Regions from separate parts of the Streptomyces lydicamycinicus genome, predicted to be linked through region 1. Evidence: predicted binding sites of a transcription regulator. Region 1 holds the regulator's gene; the other holds the start of a gene.
The links. Region 1 encodes HspR, which represses chaperone genes until heat shock. Its sites were predicted from a motif close to TTGAGNNNNNNNNNCTCAA; they were not measured.
Positions count from the first base shown of each region.

Region 1 (3,407 bases):
GGCCGATGACGACGTCGTGGACGCCGAGATCGTCGACGACGAGAAGCCGAAGAAGGATGGTGCCGCGTGACGGAGGAGACCCCGGGCTTCGATGAGAAGCCCGACGTCCCTTCCGACGCCGCTCCCGAAGACGCGGCGCAGGCCGAGTCCGCCGACAAGGCGGGCTCGGCCCCGGCCGGGGACGTAACGGACATAGCGCTCCAGGCGCAGCTGGACCAGGTGCGTACGGCGCTCAACGAGCGCACGACGGACCTCCAGCGGCTCCAGGCGGAGTACCAGAACTACCGCCGTCGGGTGGAGCGGGACCGGGTCACGGTCAAGGAGATCGCCGCGGCGAACCTCCTGTCCGAGCTCCTTCCCACCCTCGACGACATCGGCCGCGCCCGCGAGCACGGCGAACTGGTCGGCGGCTTCAAGTCGGTGGCCGAGTCGCTGGAGACCGTGGTCGCCAAGCTCGGTTTGCAGCAGTTCGGCAAGGAGGGCGAGCCCTTCGACCCGACGATCCACGAGGCACTGATGCACTCGTACGCACCGGATGTCACCGAGACGACGTGCGTGGCGATCCTTCAGCCCGGGTATCGCATCGGTGAACGAACGATCCGCCCCGCGCGGGTCGCCGTCGCCGAGCCGCAGCCGGGTGCGCAGGGCACCAAGTCCGGATCCGATGACGAGGCCAAGGGTGCCAAGGCTTCGGACGAGGAGAGCGGTGGCCCGGAAGAGGGCTGACGTGAGGACAGAAACGAAAACCGCGCGGAAGGAGGGACGTCGGGGATGAGTACCAAGGACTTCGTCGAGAAGGACTACTACAAGGTCCTCGGCGTCCCGAAGGACGCCACCGAAGCGGAGATCAAGAAGGCGTACCGCAAGCTCGCCCGCGAGTTCCACCCGGACGCCAACAAGGGCGACGCCAAGGCCGAGGAGCGCTTCAAGGAGATCTCCGAGGCGAACGACGTCCTGGGCGACGCCAAACGCCGCAAGGAGTACGACGAGGCGCGCACGCTGTTCGGCAACGGCGGCTACCGGCCGGGGCCGGGCGGCGGCGGCAGCTTCAACTTCGACCTGGGCGACCTCTTCGGGGGCTCGCAGGGCCAGGGCGGCGGCGGAGGCTTCGGCGGCGGGCTCGGGGACGTCTTCGGCGGTCTGTTCAACCGCGGCGGCGCCGGTACCCGTACCCATGCGCGCCGGGGCCAGGACATCGAGTCCGAGGTGACGCTCAGCTTCACCGAGGCGGTCGACGGGGCCACGGTCCCGCTGCGGATGTCCAGCCAGGCGCCGTGCAAGGCGTGTTCCGGCACCGGCGACAAGAACGGCACCCCGCGGGTCTGCCCGACCTGCGTCGGCACCGGCCAGGTCAGCCGGGGCGCGGGTGGCGGCTTCTCGCTCACCGACCCGTGCGCCGACTGCAAGGGCCGGGGTCTGATCGCCCAGGACGCCTGCGACGTCTGCAAGGGCAGCGGGCGGGCGACCAGCGCGCGCACGATGCAGGTCCGCATCCCCGCGGGCGTCTCCGACGGGCAGCGCATCCGGCTGCGCGGCAAGGGCGCCCCGGGCGAGCAGGGCGGCCCGGCGGGCGATCTGTATGTGGTCGTGCATGTCGACGCCCACCCGGTCTTCGGCCGCAAGGGCGACAACCTCACCATCACCGTGCCGGTCACCTTCCCGGAGGCCGCGCTCGGCGGGGAGGTCAAGGTGCCGACACTGGGCGGTCCGCCGGTGACGCTGAAGCTGCCGGCCGGCACCCCCAACGGACGCACCATGCGGGCCCGTGGCAAGGGTGCGGCCCGTAAGGACGGCACACGGGGGGATCTGCTGGTCACCATAGAGGTGCTGGTCCCCGGTGACCTCAGCGACAAGGCGAAGGAGTCGCTGGAGTCCTATCGCGAGGCGACCGCGGGGCAGGACCCGCGGGCGGAGCTGTTCCAGGCCGCGAAGGGAGCTTGAGATGGACAGCCGGGGCGGGCAGCGTCGTAACCCCTATGAACTGACCGATGAGTCGCCGGTGTACGTCATCTCCGTCGCGGCTCAGCTCTCCGGCCTGCATCCGCAGACCCTTCGGCAATACGACCGGCTGGGGCTGGTCTCGCCCGACCGCACGGCCGGGCGGGGCCGCCGCTATTCGGCCCGGGACATCGAACTGCTCCGTACGGTGCAGCAGTTGTCCCAGGACGAGGGCATCAACCTCGCCGGCATCAAGCGCATCATCGAGCTGGAGAACCAGGTCACGGCCCTACAGCAGCGGGTCGTCGAGCTCCAGGGCGCCCTGGAGGGCGCGGCCAGCGCGATGCAGCAGCGGGAGGCGGCGGTGCACGCCTCCTATCGGCGCGATCTGGTGCCGTATCAGGATGTGCAGCAGACCAGCGCGCTGGTGGTCTGGCGTCCCAAGCGGCCGGAGTGACGGCCGCGGCCGGGGCGCGGACGCCCGGCGCATGATGTGGAGAAGGGCCGGGGAGACCCGGCCCTTCGCGCGTTTCCGTGGGCAGCCGCGCGCTCCGGCCGCGGTCCGCTCAGCAGCCGTTGTATCCGGCCGTCGGCATCGACAGCCGCCGGTGCACCTGCGACTTCATCGCCAGGGTGTAGACCGGCTCATCGAGGTCGGCGGTCTCCAGTCGGACGCCGGCCGCGGCGCACCGTTTGGTGAACTCGTCCGCGCCGGCGATGGCGTTCTCCAGCGCCCGGCGGTTGGGCGCCACGAACACATCGACCAGGCCCTCTTCGACGTCACGCCACAGCGCGCTGTGGTCGGCGCGCAGCTGGTGCAGGCTGAGCTGGCAGGTCAGGTGGTAGTCACGGGCCGCCGCCCACTGCTTGCACATGTCGTGCTGGCTGCGGTCGTCGACCAGGAACGGATCCTCGTCCAGCTCGGACAGCGGCATCAGGCAGGCGATCGCCGTGACTCGGACCGAGTTCATCGTGCCCTCCGGGGCGTGGCGACTGTGGGGGCGACGATACCCCCGCGAGCGGCCCGTGGAGGAGGGGCTGTACCGGGCGGCGAGGCATAGCCGCAGGCGTGGCAGATCTTCCAGCCGTCCTGATTGACCGCGAGCTGGCCGCCACAGCGCGGGCAGAGCTCGGCGTGCGGATGCGGCCGGGCGGGGGAGGGACGGCGCGGAACGGTCGTCACCTTGCACACTGCCGACGCCATACGGCCTCCAGCTGCTGTCTTTTGCAGGGGACAGGTCCGATGTCGTCCGTGATTGCGCGGAGCTGTTCGGTTCCCGTCGCTCTTGAGTACCAGGTGGGTGGCCCGGAGCGGATCCGGAGGGGCCGTTTCCGGCCAGCGGGCCGGAGGCGACCGCGTGGGAGGGGAGCGGCTCTCGGGCCGGCGCTCAGGCCCGGCCCATCGCCTTGGTGACCGCGATCTCGATCATGACGCGGTCGGGGTTGGGCGTCGGCGTCCGGCCGTACCG
Region 1 is NZ_BBNO01000002.1:751,023-754,429, forward strand. It holds gene dnaK (molecular chaperone DnaK) at 1-70, shown strand, start outside; gene grpE (nucleotide exchange factor GrpE) at 67-726, shown strand; gene dnaJ (molecular chaperone DnaJ) at 772-1,941, shown strand; gene TU31_RS08765 (heat shock protein transcriptional repressor HspR) at 1,943-2,395, shown strand; gene TU31_RS08770 (hypothetical protein) at 2,505-2,909, opposite strand; gene TU31_RS08775 (pyridoxamine 5'-phosphate oxidase family protein) at 3,327-3,407, opposite strand, start outside.

Region 2 (3,407 bases), on a different contig from region 1:
CGGACGATGCGGCCGGGCAGCGCGCCCACATACGTACGGCGGTGGCCGCGGATCTCCGCCTCGTCCCGGACGCCGCCGAGCGCCACCCGGACGAACTTCCGGCCCATGGCACGGGCGACGGATTCCCCGAGTGAGGTCTTGCCGACCCCGGGCGGGCCGACCAGCGCCAGCACGGCGCCCCCGCGACGGCCGCCCACGAGGCCGAGGCCCCGTTCGGCCCGGCGCTTGCGGACGGCCAGGTATTCGGTGATCCGCTCCTTGACGTCCTCCAGGCCGGAGTGGTCGGCGTCCAGGATCTCCTTGGCGCCGGTGATGTCGTAGGCGTCCTCGGTCCGTTCGTTCCAGGGCAGTTCGAGGACGGTGTCCAGCCAGGTGCGGATCCAGGAGCCCTCGGGGCTCTGGTCGCTGGACCGCTCCAGCTTGTCGACCTCCTTGAGGGCGGCCTTGCGGACGTCCTCGGGCAGGTCTGCGGCCTCGACGCGGGCGCGGTAGTCGTCGCCCTCGTCCTCCGGATCGCCGTTGAGCCCGGCGAGCTCCTTGCGGACCGCCTCCAGCTGCCGCCGCAGCAGGAACTCCCGCTGCTGCTTGTCGACGCCTTCCTGGACGTCCTTGGCGATGGACTCGGCGACGTCCTGCTCGGCGAGGTGTTCGCGCAGCATCTCGGTGGCGAGCTTCAGCCGCGCCACCGGGTCGGTGGTCTCCAGCAGCCGGACCTTCTGTTCGGTGGTCAGGAAGGGCGAGTAGCCGGAGTTGTCGGCGAGCGTCGGCACGTCCTCGATCTGCTGGACGCGGTCGACGACCTGCCAGGCGCCGCGCTTGCGCAGCCAGCTGGTGGCCAGCGCCTTGTATTCCGTGACGAGTTCGGCCACCGCACCGGGCAGCGGATGAGGCACCGTCTCCTCGACGGTCGTGCCCTCCACCCAGAGCGCGGCCCCGGGTCCGGTGGTGCCGGAACCGATCCGCACCCGGCCCAGGCCCCGGATCAGCGCGCCGGGATCGCCGTCGGACAGCCGCCCGACCTGCTCGATCCGCCCGAGCGTGCCGATCGCGGCGTACTTCCCGTCGATGCGGGGCACAAGCAGCACCCGCGGTTTGTTACCCGAGGAGGCGGCAGCCTGGGCGGCCTCCACCGCTGCCCGTACGTCCGCGTCGGACAGGTCCAGCGGCACCACCATGCCGGGGAGCACGACCTCGTCATCGAGGGGCAGCACGGGCAGAGTGAGCGATGTGGACGTCGAAGCCATGATCTCCCCTTCGGCAAGCAAGTTGAGCTTTACTCACTCAATGCGGAGGGGTCGGGAGATGTTCCCCCGGGTGCGTTCGCTGTGAGCGATCAGGGGAGTTGCCGTTTCGGCGGGCCGGGCCGGGCCCGCGGCGGCCGGGCGGGCCGGGCCGGGCTCCTGTTGATCACGGCGCAGCCGGCGGGGCCCGGCCGGTCGCGCCGCGCTACCAGTGGGCGGGGCGGCTCAGGCTCCGCGGCAGCTCGGTCGCGGCATCGCCCTTGGCCGCGTTGAGCTGCGACTGGGTGAGGAAGAGCGCGCCGGTGAGATCGGCACCGGCGAGGTCGGCGGCGCGCAGATCGGCGCCGATCAGGTCCGCCGTGCGCAGATCGGCGCCCTTGAGGTCGGCGGCGATCAAGTAGGCCCCACGGAGGTTGGCGCCCCGGAGGTTGGCGCCCTTGAGGCGGGCCCCCATGAGGTCGGCGCCCCGTCGCTCCTTCTTACGGCCCGGGACCTCGGCCCGTACGAGTTCGCTGGTGCGCAGCAGCAGGGCGTTGACCTCGCCCCGGTGGGCCGGCACATCCAGCTCCATGAGCTCCTCGGCGCTGCCTTGGGTGAGGCGCTCGGTCTTCTCCAGGGCGGCGCGCAGATCGGCGTGGACCGGGCGGGCCGCCGGCCGGGTCAGCGCCTCGGCCAGGTACCAGAGGAGTTCGTGCAGCTGCCGCATGACGGGGAAGACGTCGAACATCTGCCGGGCGGTCCCCGGTACCCGCCGCCAGTCCTGTCCGTCGAAGGTGACCTGGGAGACCTTCTGCCCGGCGCCGAAGCAGTCGAAGACGGTGCAGCCGGTGAAGCCGCGCGGGCGCAGGTCGCTGTGGATGCCGCAGCGGAAGTCCTGCTGAAGGTTCGGGCAGGGCCGGCCGGCGTCCTTGTCGATCGCGAAGTCCGCCGAGGCCGCGAACGGCAACGCGACACAGCACAGACCGAAGCAACTGCCGCAGTCGGATGTCAGGCCGAGGTCGATGACGTCCGGGATCGAGGGCTCGCGCTCTGGGGACAAGGTGGGTGTACTCCTGCGTCGGCGGGCACCGCACTAGGGGGTGCCGGGAGGGGACCGCCATTCTCCCAGGCGCCACAAGGGCCGCCGCGCCCGGCCGGATCCGCTCGCCGCGGCCGGGCACCGCCCCGCCGCCCACCGGGCGTTGTCAGTGGTCGGCCCTAACGTCGGGTCCATGAGCATGATCGGAGAGTACGCACGTGTCACTCCTGCCGAACTCGACCGCGCCCTGGGCGATCCCGAGTGGGCGCTGAAGCTGGTCCAGGGGCGGATGGAGGCGGAGGCCGCCGGTTGCCCGGAGACCGCGCCGACGCGCTGCCTGGACATCGACAAGGCCTGGGACGCCATCGGGTTCCTGCTGCGCCGCGCGGCCTTCCCGGTGGACATCGTCCATGGCGAGCAGGCCGTCCCGGATGCCGACGACTGGGGCTACGGTCCGCCCCGCTACCTCACCCCCGCGCAGGTGCGGACCGCCGCCGAGGCGCTCGCGGAGATACCCGCCGAGCGTCTGACGGCCGGCGCCGGCCCGGCGGACCTGGCCGCGGCGCAGGTCTATCCGGCGATCGTCTGGGAGCGGGGCGAGCCGCTGGACTATGTCTGCGCGCACTACGAGCAGTTGCGGCCGTTCTTCCGCGCGGCGGCGGACGAGGGGGACGGCATGCTCCTCTGGATCGGATAGCGGCGCCCGGTCCGGCACGGCCGTGCGGAAGGCCGCTCGCACCGCCTCACGCCCCGTCATGACTGCTACCTTCACGGCATGTTGCAGCGGATGTCCGGAGTTTTCATCGGCGCACTGTTCGGGACGATCTTCGTGGTCGCCAACGCGCACGACCCGCTGAATCCGGCGATCGGTATCGCCCTCCGGGTGCTCGCGGTGCTCACCTTCGCCGGGCTGCTCACGCTCGCGCTGCGGGCGGGGCGCCGCGGGCAGCCCGTGCCGGACGATCCCGAGGCCCCTCAGGCGGACTGGTTCCGGGGCAAGTTCGCGTTCGTCGTGGGGGCCGAGGCGGCGCTGCTGATCGGCGGCAATCTCGCACTGCGGGCGGCGGGCGCCCCCGAGCAGACCGCGGTGGCCTGGATCGCGCTGATCGTCGGCCTGCACTTCATCGCGCTGATGGCGGTCTGGAAGC
Region 2 is NZ_BBNO01000001.1:805,336-808,742, reverse strand. It holds gene lon (endopeptidase La) at 1-1,244, opposite strand, end outside; gene TU31_RS03510 (pentapeptide repeat-containing protein) at 1,447-2,280, opposite strand; gene TU31_RS03505 (YfbM family protein) at 2,453-2,956, shown strand; gene TU31_RS03500 (hypothetical protein) at 3,035-3,407, shown strand, end outside.
Region 2: lon (endopeptidase La) is a predicted target of HspR. The motif match lies at 1,267-1,285, and genes of this name have one in related genera.